2 regions of the Saccharopolyspora erythraea genome follow, and region 2 is predicted to be linked to the other one. Evidence: riboswitches for the same ligand, from Rfam matches in the RefSeq annotation. Region 2 holds a riboswitch; the other holds the start of a gene.
The links. Region 2 has a riboswitch for cobalamin ahead of HUO13_RS17160 (ABC transporter substrate-binding protein). Riboswitches for the same ligand answer to the same signal wherever they lie in the genome.
Positions count from the first base shown of each region.

Region 1: another riboswitch for cobalamin. It lies ahead of HUO13_RS29950 (HoxN/HupN/NixA family nickel/cobalt transporter); the one in region 2 lies ahead of HUO13_RS17160 (ABC transporter substrate-binding protein).

Region 1 covers NZ_CP054839.1:6,702,926-6,710,112, reverse strand. Annotated here, with positions in the region: gene cobM (precorrin-4 C(11)-methyltransferase) at 1-656, shown strand, start outside; gene cbiE (precorrin-6y C5,15-methyltransferase (decarboxylating) subunit CbiE) at 720-1,934, shown strand; gene HUO13_RS29960 (cobalamin biosynthesis protein) at 1,931-3,220, shown strand; gene HUO13_RS29955 (DUF1876 domain-containing protein) at 3,359-3,628, opposite strand; cobalamin riboswitch at 3,815-4,004, shown strand; gene HUO13_RS29950 (HoxN/HupN/NixA family nickel/cobalt transporter) at 4,060-5,229, shown strand; gene cobA (uroporphyrinogen-III C-methyltransferase) at 5,331-6,554, shown strand; gene HUO13_RS29940 (cell division protein SepF) at 6,656-6,892, shown strand; gene cobN (cobaltochelatase subunit CobN) at 7,072-7,187, opposite strand, start outside.
Region 2 covers NZ_CP054839.1:3,735,628-3,742,814, reverse strand. Annotated here, with positions in the region: gene HUO13_RS17170 (ABC transporter ATP-binding protein) at 1-739, opposite strand, end outside; gene HUO13_RS17165 (FecCD family ABC transporter permease) at 736-1,752, opposite strand; gene HUO13_RS17160 (ABC transporter substrate-binding protein) at 1,749-2,648, opposite strand; cobalamin riboswitch at 2,854-3,049, opposite strand; gene HUO13_RS17155 (helix-turn-helix transcriptional regulator) at 3,114-5,816, opposite strand; gene benC (benzoate 1,2-dioxygenase electron transfer component BenC) at 5,905-7,187, opposite strand, start outside.

The DNA.
Region 1 (7,187 bases), 3.0 Mb from region 2:
GGCAGGAGACCGCGCGTGGCGCGGGCCGGCCGGGCAGCGGCCGCTCGTCCGCGAACAAGTCGGAATCCGTTGCGGCGCAACCACATCTGTTCCTCGATGAGGACGAGCCGGTCGGCGAGAGGGCCGCGGCGCCGGAGGTGCCGAGGCAGGCCCAGCCGTCGGCGTCCGAAGCGTCCGAGGCGGCATCGGGTGAGGGGGCGAAGCCGCGGGCGGGCGCTGATGAGCCGGTGGCCGCACGCGCGGACGCGGCCGCAGGCGAGAGCGCCGCCGGCGAGGCGAAGCCCGCCGCGAGGCAGGAGGAGTCCGCCACCGCGTCGCAACCCTGGTCCGCCAGCGCTGCCGAGTCCACCGGCACTGCTGAACCCGTCACCGCTGCGGAGCCCACCGGCGCCGCCGAGCCCGTCGCCGCTGCGGAGCCCGCCGGAAATGCCGCCGCCGCGCCGAAGCGCGCTTCGGCGGCGCGGCGCACCGGGACCGAGCAGGCCACCGCGTCGGTCCGATCCAAGTCCGGCAAGACCGCCGCGAGCAAGACCTCGGGCACCCGGGCCGCGAAGTCGGCGAAGTCGGCGAAGTCGGCCAAGACCACCAAGCCGGCGGGCGGAAAGACCGCCTCCGGCCGATCCGGTTCGGACTCCGGGAAGCGGAGCACGGCGTAGCCGCCGAACGCGTTCGTGGTGGACTGGTGTCCGCACGGTGGCTAGCGAGGCGAGGTGGGTGACGTGGGAGTCACGGTGATCGGGGTCGACGGCGCGGCGCTGCCCGACGGCAGCGCCGATGTCCTGGAAGAGGCCAGGCTCGTCGTGGGCGCGCGGCGGCACCTGGACGCGCACGCGCCCGACCACGCCCGCAAGCTGGAGCTCGGACCGTTCCAGCCTGCGCTCAACGCCCTGACGGCGCTGTCGGCCGATGAGCACGGCGTCGTCTTCGCCTCCGGCGACCCCGGCTTCTTCGGCGTCGTGCGCACGCTGCGCGAGCGGGGCATCCGCTGCCGGGTGCTGCCCGCGATCTCCAGCGTTCAGCAGCTCATGGCGAAGGCCGGCCGGTCGTGGGACGACGTTGCCGTCGTCTCGCCGCAGGGACGAGACATCACCCAAGCCCTCAACGTGTGCCGGGCGCGTCCCGCCGTCGCGGTGCTGACGGTGCGCGGCGCGGGACCGGCGCAGCTCGGCTCGGGCCTGGACGGCTGGCGGCGCACGCTGGTCGTGGCTGAGGACATCGGCGGCCCGAACGAGTCGCTGACCACCGTGGACCCGGCCGAGGCGGCGGCCAGGAGCTGGCGCGAGCCCAACATCGTGCTGTGCCTGGCCGATCCCGACACCGTGCCGCAGCGCAGCTGGCACGCCGGAGGTGATCCACTGCCGCCGGAGCCGGGCTGGGCGCTACCGGAGGACGAGTTCTCCCACCGTGACGGCATGGTCACCGCCTCCGAGGTCCGCGCCGTCGCGCTGGCCAGGCTCGCGCCGCGCCCCGGCACTCTGGTCTGGGACGTCGGCGCCGGTTCCGGCTCGGTAGCGGTGGAGTGCGCCCGGATGGGCGCGGCGACCATCGCCGTGGAGTCCGACGAGGCCCAGGTCGTGCGGCTGATCACCAACGCCGCCGGGCACGGCGTGGACGTGCGGGTCGTGGAGGCGGCGGCCCCGCAGGCGTTGCGGGGGCTGCCGAAACCGGACGCGATCTTCATCGGCGGCGGGGGTTCGGACGTCGTCGCCGCCTGCGCGCACGCCGGGGCCACCCGGGTGGTCGCGGCGCTGACGGCGCTGGACCGCGTCGCCGGCACCCGCGACGCGCTGCGCTACGCCGGCTACCAGGTCGAAGGCGTCCAGCTCTCGGCCAGCAGGCTGGTGGACCTGCCCGACGGCGCGCCGAGCCTGCAGCCGACCCAGCCGGTGGTGCTGATCTCGGGCCACCGCGAGACCTCGGGTGAGCAGTCGTGATCGGTCTGTTCGCACTCACCCCGGCGGCTCGCCGGGCCGCCGCCGAGCTCGCGTCGCGGCTCGGATCGGACGCGGTGCTGGCCGACGGGCCGCTCGCGCCGACCGTCCGGCGCATGTGGCCGCTGCTGGATGCTGCGGTGTTCTTCCTGTCCGCCGGTGAGGCGGTGCGGCTGGTCGCGCCGCTGCTGACCGACCGGCAGGTCGACCCCGGCGTGGTGTGCGTGGACGAGGAGCTGCGCTTCGCCGTCGCGCTGGACGGCGGGCAGGACGCGGGCGCGAACGCGCTGGCCCAGCAGGTCGCGGACGTGCTCGGCTGCACCCCGGTGATCACCACGACGCCGGGCGGTGGCAGCAGCTCGCCGTGGGACGAGGTCGTCGACCTGCTCGACGCCGCGGTGGACGGCGACATCGCCGCCTGCGGTGCCGCCGTGCTCGACGGCGCGCCGGTCCAGCTGCTCAACCCGCACGGGTTCCCGTTGCCGGCGCTGCCGGAGAACGTGTGCGCCGAGCCGAAGAATCCGCTGTGGACGGTCGTGATGGACGACCGCAGGCCCTACGGCGACGACCCCGAGCGCACCGTCCGGATCGTGCCCCGCACGGTCGTCGTGGGCGTCGGCTCGCGGCGCGGGGTGGCCCGGTCGGAGGTGACCGAGCTGGTGGCGACGCTGGAGCGCGGGCACGGCCTGGACCTGCGGTCGGTGCGCGCGTTCGCCACCGTCGAGGGCAAGGCCGACGAGGACGGCGTCGTCGAGGCCGTGCAGGACCTGGGCTTCTGGCACGCGGTGGAGGCCGGGGACGAGCTGCCGCTGCTGGTGTACCCGGCGGCGACGCTGGCCGAGGTCGAGGTACCCAACCCCAGCGAGGCCGTGGAGGCCGAGCTGGGCACACCGAGCGTGGCGGAGGCGGCGGCGCTGCACGCGGTCGCCGAGCACGGTGCGCCCGAACTCGTCGTGGCCAAGATCAGCAGCGCAGGCGCGACCATCGCGGCGGCCCGGCCCCGCCCGAGGGGCCGGCTCGCGGTGGTCGACCTCGGCCCGGCGCCCGACCTGCGCACGCCGCGCGCCGAGGCGGAGCTGCGCCGCGCCGCGGTCGTGGTCGACCCGGACGGGCGCGGCGAGGAGCTGCGGCACCTGCTCCGGCAGGGGACGGAGGTCCGCGCCGGCGGCGCGGCGGATGCCGTCGCGCTGGCGCGGTCGGGCCGGGCGGTGGCGCTGCTCTCCGCCGACGCCGACGTCGACGCCGCGGACATCGACGTCGTCCGCGTGCCGGGAGTGCCGTCGGTCTGAGGCTCGGGCGGGGCCGGGCCTCTGGGCGGTGGCCCCGGGCCGCGAGCGAGCCGGCCGGCGGCGGGCGCGGCCTGGCGAGCGGGCCATCCCGCCGCAAGCAAGCGCAGGCCACCTGGCGGACCGGGTGGCCGGGCTTTGTCAGGCAGGCAGGTGCACCCGCCGGTGGAGGCGGTCGCCGATGTCGTGCGCCGCGGTGTCCAGCAGCTTGTGCGCCAGCTCGAACAGGGCGCGGGCGACTGCGATCTCGTCGCCGATCTGCGGTACGTCGGGGTCGTCCGGGTGCCGCCGTGCGGTGCCGTGCCCGTGCAGCGCCTGCCCGTCGCCGGTGGTCATCCCGACGTCCGCGGTCGTCTTCGCCCCCGCCTCCACGACCTGAAGGTTCAACGTGATCGTCCGAGTCTCGTTCATGATCGCCTCCTCGGTCCTCACGTCGACCAGCATGCGCTGGTCGACGACCCAGCGGAAGGGTTGCCGACCTCACCAGGATGGGTGGCGCGGAGGCGGTCGGCGATGCGGATCACAACGTGCGGCCCAGCGCCCGGTCGGACGGCGTGCCGCGGTCCGGCGCCCGCCGCCGGAACCGCCGCGCGGATTGACCTCGGTCGGTCTGGCGGTCAGGATACGACGGCCTGCGGCGCAGGAACCCGGTGCGAATCCGGGACGGTCCCGCCACTGTGACCGGGGAGCGGACCCGACGTGCGGCCACGGCCCGTGAGGGCTGGAAGGCTCGGGTGACCCGCTGCGATCCGGGAGTCAGGAGACTCGCTGCCGGCCCCGCGTCGCGCCCGCGGCGCGCGGATCAGGAGCCCCAGGGCGGAGAACCCAGGAGATCCCGGCAGATGTCGATCGAGCAGCGATCCGTGCAGTCGCCCCACGCGTGGGGCGCCGTCGAGCGCAGGAAGGCCGCGTGGGTGCTCGCCGCGGTCGGCGCGCTGCACCTGGTGGGCTGGAGCGCCTACCTGCTGCACCAGCAGTCGTTCAGCGCGGCGGGCGGGCTGGCCGCCGCCGGGACGACTGCCTACCTCCTCGGCCTCCGGCACGGATTCGACGCCGACCACGTGGCCGTGATCGACGACGCGACGCGGCTGCTCATGCAGCGCGGGCGGCGCCCGGTGTCGACCGGCATGTGGTTCGCCCTCGGGCACGCCAGCGTGGTGCTGCTGCTGGCCTTCGCGGTCGCCTTCGTCGCGGGCCCGGCCGCGCAGGCGTGGGCGGAGGAGGCCGGTCTGCGGACCGGGCTGTTCGTCGACGTGGTCGTGGTCGTGGTGCTGGGCGCGCTGGCGGTCCTCAACGCCGTCGTGCTGCGCGACGCGCTCCGGCTGCTGCGCCGGGCCCGGCGGGGCGTCGTCGGCGAGGACGAGATCGAGCTGGTGCTCGGGCGGCGCGGGCTGATGGCCCGGCTGCTGCGCGGGCGGATGCGGGCCATGGTCGGCCGGTCCTGGCACCTGTTCGGCATCGGGCTGCTGTTCGGTCTCGGCATGCAGACCGCGACCGAGGTCACAGTGCTGGCCATGGTCGCGCCCGACCAGCACCTGCCGGGGATCGCGGTGCTGAGCCTGCCGCTGCTGTTCGCCGCCGGGATGTGCACAGTGGACAGCGTGGACGGCATGCTGATGTCGCGCGCCTACACCTGGTCCCTGGCCAGACCGCTGCGCAGGCTCTCGGTGAACGTGACGACCACGGCGCTGACGGTCGTGCTCGCCGCCTTGGTCGCGGTGGTCGTGCTGGCCGGGGCGCTGGCGGAGCTGGGGCTCTCGCCGCTGGAGCCGGTGGCGGGCCTCGGTGACCACTTCGAACTGCTCGGCTATCTGACGCTGGCGGCTTTCATGGCAGTATGGGGCGGCGCCGCGCTCTGGTGGCGGCTGTCCCGATCGGACGACCGCGCCGGCGGCGGACCGGCCCCCGCGACCGGCACGCCCGGGGCCTCCGGGACCGCCGGGGCGGCTGAGGCGACCGGCGCGCCGGGCGCGACCGGCGCCGGGCGGGCGCCCTCGGACGGCGCGCCGTGACCGGGCCGGTGCTCGTGGAGCCACGACGAGGTGGTGTTCGCGCTCCTTCCCAGCACTGATCCGGCGGTGGCGCCGGGCGAGACACGACACGGACAACGGACATGACCACGCACACTGAGCACCACTACTTCGCAGGACTCGACCTCACCGGCAAGCGGGTGGTCGTGGTCGGGGCCGGGACCGTCGCCCAGCGCCGGGTACCCAGGCTGATCAACGCGGGTGCTCTGGTCGATGTCATCGCGCCGGAGGCGACCCCGGCGGTGGAGGCGATGGCCGACGCGGGCGAGCTGCGCTGGCACCGCCGCCCCTACGCCGAGGGCGACCTCGACGGCGCCTGGTACGCGCTGGCCTGCGCGACCGGCGGCGAGGTCAACGCCGCGGTCGCCGACGAGGCCCTGCGTCGGCGGGTGTTCTGCGTGCGCGCCGACGACGCCTCGCAGGGCACGGCCGTGACCCCGGCGGTGGCCGAGCACGGCGGTCTGCTGCTCGGAGTGCTGGCGGGCGGCGACCACCGCCGCTCGGCGTCGGTGCGCGACGCCCTCGCCGAGGCGCTGCGCACCGGGGTGGTCGACGAGCGCGCCGAGGCGCCCGCGCCGGGCGTCGCGCTGGTCGGCGGCGGCCCCGGCGACCCGGACCTGATCACGGTGCGCGGCAGGCAGCTGCTGGGCCGCGCCGACGTGGTGATCACCGACCGGCTGGCGCCGCGGGAGCTGCTGGAGGAGCTGGGCCCGCACGTCGAGGTCGTCGACGCGTCCAAGATCCCCTACGGCCGGGCGGCGAACCAGGACGTCATCAACTCGCTGCTGATCGAGCACGCCAGGGCGGGCAGGTTCGTGGTGCGGCTCAAGGGCGGCGACCCCTACGTCTTCGGGCGCGGTTTCGAGGAGCTGCTGGCGTGCGTGGAAGCGGGGGTGGCCGTCACGGCCGTCCCGGGCATCACCAGCGCGTTCGCGGCACCGTCGGCGGCGGAAGTGCCGGTGACCCACCGCGGCGTGGCGCACGAGGTCGTGGTCGTGTCCGGGCACGTCGGCCCGCACGACGAGCAGTCGCTGGTGGACTGGCCCGCGCTGGCGAAGCTGCGCGGCACCCTGGTGCTGATGATGGCGGTCAAGCGCATCGGGGAGTTCGCGGAGGTGCTGATCGAGCACGGGCGCGACCCCAAGTCGCCGGTGGCGGTGGTGCAGGAGGCCACCACCCGCGGCCAGCGCGCCCTGCGCAGCACCCTCGACGAGGTGGCCGAGGCGATCCACGGCGAGGGCGTGAACCCACCGGCGGTGATCGTCATCGGCCCGGTCGCCGACCTGGCACCCGAGTCGCGTCGCTGAGACCGACCGCGAGCCCCCAACCCTGCCGGGGCGGGGGTTCCTCGCGAGTGATCCCGCTGGTCAGCGCTTGACTTCCGGATTTCCGCGGTAAGACTTGAGCCGTGGTCAAGACGCTGCATCCGCAGAGCTACCAGGACGTCTACTACGTCGGGGACTACTTCCGCCAGGGCAACGCGGTCGTGATGGACTTGACCGCCATGTCCAACGCCGAGGCGATCCAGCTCGTCGACTTCGCCGCCGGGCTCGTGGTCGGAAAGGGCGGCGACATGGACCGGATCGCACCAAAAGTGTTCCTGCTGCGGCCTCCAGGAGTGGAGGCCGCAGCAGCCGACCGCTGAGAAATCTTCCAGAAGTGGTTCGCGTAGTGGTGAGGGTGGCGGAACCTCAGAAGCCTGCCGGCTCCGGGATCGCCGACATCATGAATGCCCGATTCACCACGTCGGCGCTGTCCTCGCCAGAAGGCTTCTGAGAACCCGCGGCGGTGCGAGCCGACGCTCACACCGCTTGTGAAACTGCCCTAGCGGTCCTCGAGGTCGCCTTCGGCCTCGAGGTAGACCTCCTGCAGCGCCTGCAGGGTCTCCGGGTTCGGTTCCTCCCACATCTTGCGGTTCGCCGCTTCCAGCAGGCGCTCGG
Region 2 (7,187 bases):
TGTGCGGACGCCCGTCCGGGCGGCTGATCTCGCAGTCCATGCCGTAGACCGAGCGGACCAGGTCCTCGGTGAGCACCTCGGCCGGGCTCCCCGCGGCGACGACCTCACCTCGCCGGAGGACCACCAGCGCGTCGCAGAACGACGCGGCCAGGTTCAGGTCGTGCAGTGCGACGACAGCGGTCACCGGCAGCCGCCGCACCAGTTCCAGCAGCGCGAACTGGTGGGCGATGTCGAGGTGATTCGTCGGCTCGTCCAGCAGCAGTTCCGACGGCTGCTGGGCCAGCGCGCGGGCGATCTGGACGCGTTGCCGCTCCCCACCGGAGAGGGTGTGCCAGCGCCGTTGCGCCAGCGCGGTGGCGTCGGTGCGCGCGAGAGCGTCGTTCACCGCCTCCACGTCGGCGGCCCTCGCGGGCGCCCACGCACCGCGGTGCGGTGTGCGGCCCAGCGCGACGACCTCGGCGACGGTGAGATCGAGCTCGGTGCTCGTCTCCTGCTCGACCAGCGCTATCCGGCGAGCGAGCGAACGACGGCCGATACCCCCGATCTCGTCGCCGTCGAGTAGAACGCCGCCCGACGACCGCCGCCGCAGACCCGCGAGCAACCGCAGCAGGGAGGACTTGCCGGAGCCGTTGGGGCCGAGCAGCCCGAGGGTCGACCCGGACTCGACCTCGACGGTGATCCCGTCCAGGATGACGGTCCCGCCGAGGCGCCACGACACGTCACGGGTCTCGAGTGTCACGACATCCCCCGTTTCCGCACCAGCAGGAAGGCGAAGGCCGGCACGCCGACCAACGCGGTGATGACTCCCACCGGAACCTCCTGCGGCGCGGCGACGGCACCGGCCAGCGAGTCCACCCACACCAGCAGGATCGCGCCCAGCACGGCGGTGGCCGGCAGCAACGCGCGGTGCCGGGTACCCACCAGGAACCGGGCGGCCTGCGGCAGCACGAGTCCGACGAAGCCGATGGCGCCCGAGGATGCCACCAGGGTCGCGGTCACCAGCGCGGTGCCCGCGAGCAGGAGCCCTCGTACGCGTTGCACGGCCACTCCCAGCGAGGCGGCCGAGTCGTGACCGAAAGCGAAGGCGTCCAGCGCACCCGCCTGCGACTGGCACAGCAGCAGGCCCAGCGCGCACACCGCGCCCGCGAGCGCGACGTCGTCCCATCGGGCCCCGGACAGGGAACCGAGCAGCCAGAACAGCACGCCCTGGGTCTGCTGGGCGTCGGCGGAGGTCATGACGATGTATGAGGTCAGCGCGGAGAACAGCTGGCTGCCCGCGACGCCGGCGAGGATGACGCGGCTCGTGCCGCCGCCCGCGAGCGCGGCCAGCGCCATCACCAGGGCGAAGGCGACCAGCGCGCCGGCGAACGCACCGACGGCCAGCCCGATCGCGCCCGCGCCCGCGCCGAGCACGGCGACCACCACCGCACCGGTGGACGCCCCCGACGAGATCCCCAGCAGGTACGGGTCCGCCAGCGGATTGCGCAGCAGCGACTGCAACACCGCACCGCAGACGCCCAGGCCCGCGCCGCAGATCGCCGCCAGCAGCGCCCTGGGCAGGCGCAGCTCCCACACGATGCCCTGCGCGATGCGGGAAACGTCGGTGGTGCCCAGCCCGAGCCGCGCCCGGACCACCTCGGTGACGTCACCGACCGAGATGTCGGCCGGTCCCACGGTGAGCACGACCGCGACCGACATCACCAGCACGGGCAAGCCACCCGCGACAAGCCAACGGGCCCGCGTGCGGATCACCCGTGCCGCTCCATGGCGACGAGCTTGTCGGCCAGCGCCTCGATTCCGTCGACGGTGCGCATGCTGACGTTCAGCGCGGTGCCGCTCATCGGGATCCAGTCCTGCCGCCGCACTGCCTCGAGCTGCGACACCGCGGGGTCGCCGCGCAGGAAGTCCACCTTGGACCTGAGGCTGTCGCCCTCCTGGTCCCTGGTGAGGTCGCCGAGCACCAGAACCGTCGGCTCGCGGCTCAGCACGTCCTCCCAACCGACCTGGGGCCACATCGATGCCACGTCCCCGTAGGCGTTGCGCACGCCCAACGCGCGGGCCATGATCCCCGGAGAACCGGTTCCACCGGCCACGTAAGGCGATTCGGTCCTGGCGAACCAGAACAGCACCGACTGCTCGTCGCGCGACCGCAACCCGGCCACGCGGGCTTGAGCGGCCGCGACCCGCCCCCGCAACTGGGCGACGAGGGCATCACCGCGCTCCGGCACTCCGAAGATCGTGGCGATCTCGTGGACCTCGCGGTAGATGTCGTCCAGCTCGGTCGGCCTGCCCAGCGGCGCCTCCTCCGGCAGGCAGTTGCTAGGCGAGAGGTAGGTCGGCACGCCCAACTGCGCGAACCGGTCCCGCGAGGCAACGCGCTGGTCGGTGAAGATGGCGTGGTACGCGCCCAGCACGATGTCGGGCTCGGTCGCCAGCACGCCCTCGAACGACGGGGTGTTCTCCGCCAACCGGGGCACTCGCGCGTTGGCCGCGGCCAGGTGCGGCGCGACGGGTTCGGTCCAGGTCGCGGTCCCGACCATCCGGTCCTGCAGTCCCAGCGAGAGCATGATCTCGGTCGTGCTCTGGTTGAGGCTCACCGCACGCCGCGGCGGTGTCTCGACGACGACATCGCGATCGCAGTTGCGCATGGCAGTGGACTGCCCTGGCGGGGCACTTCCCGTGGGCGGCGCTGAACATCCGCAGAGGGCGACCGCGACCACACCGGCGAGCAGGGTCTTGCGCCCTGGCCGGGCAAGACGACGCCGGCGCGCGAAAAGAGAGAACAGCAGCATCCGTGTCCTTCGCTCGGGCTCGTACGCGAAGCCGCAAGGGGCGAGTCCCCGCACGCCCGGGCGGGCGCGCGGGGAACCAGCAGGTCTTCGGACTCGGGCGCAATCCGGAACGGGGAGCCTTCCCGGGAACCGCTCCCAGTGGCGGGCCGCACGCGGCCCTTCCCCGTCCGCCGCCCCTACCGCTGCGCGTCAGTTCCGGCTTCCGACCGGATTCCCTGACCCGTTCACCGGGTACGGCTGGCTCGCAGGCACCCTAACCGACACGATCACGTCCGCCCAACCAACGTGAGCCTTCTCGCAGCGGCGCGAACCGGCCGGTGCTCATTCCCGGTTCGGTTCCTCCGAAGCGCCGCGCAGGGCCGCGAGCTCGGCCCGGGAGCGGATGCCGAGCTTGGTGTAGATGCGGGTCAGGTGGTACTGGACCGTCTTGGTGGACAGGAACAGTTCCGCGGCGGCCTCCCGGTTGGACAGTCCGCGTGCGACGAGCCGGGCGACGGCCTCCTCCTGCGGGGTGAGCTCGTTGAAGGCCCGCTCCGCGCGCAACGCGTGCACGCCGCCTGCTTTGAGCTCGCGGTCGCACCGCTCCACGTAGGTCGCGGCGCCCATGGTGGCGAAGCCGTCGCGGGCGGTGGTGAGGACCGCGTCCGCCTCGCGGCGCTTCCCGGCCCGCCGCAACGTCTGGCCGTAGGCGAAGGCGACGCGCGCGTGGTCGTAGCGCAGCGGAAGCCCTTCGAGCAGTTCCAGGGCCTGCTCGAAGGCGGCCGCGGCCGCGGCCGGATCGCCCTGCGCGCCCAGCAGCCGGCCACGGGCCGCCGCGAGCCGAGCCCGGGCGGAGGCGTGCTCGCGCGCGGCCGCCAGCCGCTCGTGCGGCAGCAGGAACGCGTCGGCCTCCTCGTGGCGTCCTTCCAGCACGAGGGCGTGGGCGTACATGTCGTGCCACGGCCAGTGGCCGGGTTCGTCGATGCCGGCGGCGGCCCAGGACTGGGTGAGCGGATGCAGGGCTCGCAGCACGCCTGCGGAGTCGGCGCGCGCCTCGGCGACCTGCGCCCGGGCCAGGTAGGTGGGGACCCGCATGATCTCGTAGTCCTGCGGTCCGGCGTCGCAGCGCAGCAACGCCTGCTCGGCCTGCTCCCACTCACCGCGCAACGCGTGCACGGTCACCTCGGTCCAGTGCAGCAGCGGACCGGTGAGGACGATGCCGCTGCGTTCGAGCAGAGGCGCCGCGTCGCGCACGGTGCGCATCGCGTCGTCCCACGCCCCGGCGAGGAACTGCGCGCGTGCGAGCCAGGCCCGCGCCCACAGCGAGATCCGGGTCGAACCGCCGAGGAAGGTCGTCGGCACGGCGCTTTCCAGCTCGGCGCGCGCGTCGTCGACCGCGTCGGTGAGCAGGTTGAGCCAGCCGCGGGCCATCATCACCCGCTGGGCCTGCGCTCCGTGGCGAACCCGCTCCCCCAGGCGCGCGTAGTCGCGGCGCGCCTGGCGAGCCCGTCCCGTCGCGGCCAGCCCCAGCCCGCGGATCGCGGCGGCCTCGACCGCGGCTGGCGCCTCCGGCCCCGCCAGCGAGATCGCCCGGTCGGCCCAGGTCACGAGATCGTCGGCGCGGCAGCGGACGAGCGCGTGCAGCACGTAGCGCTGGCAGATCAGCGCGGCGACGTCCGGGTCGCGCTCGGCGTTGACCAGCCGCCAGGCCCGGCCGAGCCGGGACTCCGCCTCGGCCACCCGCCCGCGGACGACGGCCAGGTAGCCCAGCACCGCGTTGCGCAGCGGCGTCTCGCGCAGGCTCTCCACCTCGGGAACGAGGGCGGCGGCCGCGAACACGTCTCCGGCCCCGATCAGCGCGTCGACGGCGCGGCTGATGCGGCTTTCCCGCTCCAGCCGGTCCTCGGTGAGCCGGCTCGCGTCGATGAGCAGTGACGCGGCCTCCGCCCACGCCCCTTCCGATGCCCGCTCGGTGGCCAGCGCGTCGAGGCGATCGGCGACGGCGGGGTCCGGCACGGGACTCGCGGCGACGAGGAGCCGCAGTTTGCGGGCCGGGTCGTCGACCAGGCCGGCCGCCCGGCGGTGCAGGCCGGACCTGCGGCCCGGTGCCAGTGCGGCCAGCACGGCGGCGCGCACCATGGGGTCCGCGGGACCGACCTCGGTCAGCCCACGAGCTGCGAGGCAGACCAGCCCCGTGGCGCAGGCTTCGTCGAGAACGGTCAGCAGGCCGTCCTCGACACCCGCCAGCAGCGCGGCGTCGCGGACCGCTGTGCCCGGTCCCAGCACGGCAGTCGCCTCCACGAAACCCCGAACGGCCGGCGAGCAGCCCGCGAGCAGTTCGCGCACCCGTGCGGCCACCGCGGCGGGGGCCGGAAGCCCGGGGTCGAAACGCGTCCACGTCGCAGCGGGAACCTCGTCCAGCAACTGCGCGATGTGGCGTGCGACGCCCTGGGTGTGGTGGCAGAGCCGTTCCGCGATCGACGGGTGCAACACGACCCCGCGCGCCGCCGCGAACTCGTTGACCTGCGCGGCGGTGAGCGGGCTCAGCCGGATCTCGGCGGTGGCGATGCGCGGCAGCAGCTCCAGGGTCGCCGCCCGGGCGCGCGGGTCGCCGGTGACCGCGAACGCGACGACGAGCAGCCGGGCCCGCGGATGGTGCCGGACGACCGACGCCAACGCCTGGAGGGATTCCTCGTCAGCCCAGTGCCCGTCGTCCACGACGGCGACGGTCGTGCCGTCCGACGCGGCGAGCCGGTCCGCCACGCGCTCGGCGACGGCCACCGGGCCGGCCCCGACGTCGAGGTCCGGCTGCATCTGCGCGACGACCCCGTAGGGCTGGCGCGACTCCCACGGCGCCGCCGTGGCCCACCACGCGGGTCCCTCGTGCCGGGCCAGCAGCCGCCTGCCGAGCGTGCTCTTGCCCGTGCCCGCCGCGCCGCTCACCACGACGAAGCCGCAATGGTGCTCGCCGGCCCGGAGCACCAGGCCCTCCAGATCGGCGAGGGCGTCGCCCTGGCCGATCAGCGGCTGCGCGGGTCCGGTCACACGCTCACAGTAGATCGGCCGGCATCGAGGTGCCCCCTTCGGCGACGGGGTCGTCCCCGCACTGCTGGGCCGCCGTCCGTGCCCGGCGTCAGCCCGGATCCCCTCCGGCTACGGGCAGCACCGTGCCGGTGATGTAGGAGGCTTCGTCGGAGGCCAGGAACGTGATCGCCGCGGCCTGCTCGTCCAGGGACCCGTACCGCTTCATCAGCGAGGAGCTCACCGTCTGGTCGATGTGCGCCTGGAACCACGCCTTCTGCTGATCGCCGACCAGCGGCGGCCCACCGCGGGAGACGCGGCGCGGCGGCGCGTCCGTCCCTCCCGGCGCGGTCGCGACGACCCTGATTCCCGCGTCGGCGTACTCGAACGCCAACGACGCGGTGATGGCGTTGACGCCGCCCTTGGCCGCCGAGTACGGGATCCGGTGGATTCCGCGCGTCGCGGCCGAGGAGACGTTCACGACGACCCCGCTTCCCTGCTCGGCCATCGACGGCAGCACGGCCCGGCAGCACCACAGCGCGGTCATCAGGGAACGATCGATCTCCGCCCGGATCTCCTGCTCGGTGAACTCGGTGAACGGCTTGAAGCAGATGGCCCCGCCGACGTTGTTGACCAGCACGTCGATCCGGCCGAAGCGGGCGAGCGCACGCTCGGCCACCGTGGCCGCACCTTCCCAGCTCTCCAGGTCCGCGACGACCGCCAGCGACTCGCGACCGTCGGCGCGCAACTCCTCGGCCAGGCCGGTGACCAGGTCGGACCGGTCGGCGAGGACGACCGTGCCGCCTTCGGCACCGATCCGGCGGGCCGTGCGTTCCCCGATGCCCTGGGCCGCGCCGGTGACCACGACGACCTTGCCGTCGAACCGGCCGGGGCTGACGAACGCGGGCCGCCGCGCCTGCTTGGCGTCGTCCATCGCCCGGCGGGTGGTGATCTTGGAGCGCTCGGCGTGCTCGGCGACGAGGCGGCGCGCGGTCTGCCGGTCGCCCTCCTCGAACGCGGTGACGATGTCCAGGTGGTCCTGCGTGCACCGCGGGTGGCACCAGCTCGCCCCGCGCAGGGTCTCGGCCATGTGCCCCTTCACCCCGAGCGCCTGGTACGCCTGCAGCAGGTGCTCGTTGCCGGTGAGGGTGAACAGGTAGTCGTGGAACGCGGCGTTGGCCTCGGTGAACGCCGCGGCGTCGACGAACCGGTCGCCTTGCACGTAGGGCTCGGTCGCCTCCGCCAGCAGCCGGTAGCCCGCGAGCTGCTGGGAGGTGAGCCTGCCGATGGTGATCTCCAGGGCGCCCAGCTCGAGCGCCTGCCTCGCTTCGAAGACCGCGTCGGACTCGTGCACGGACGGGTGCTCCTCGCCGATCTCGTAGCCGCCGGGCGTCG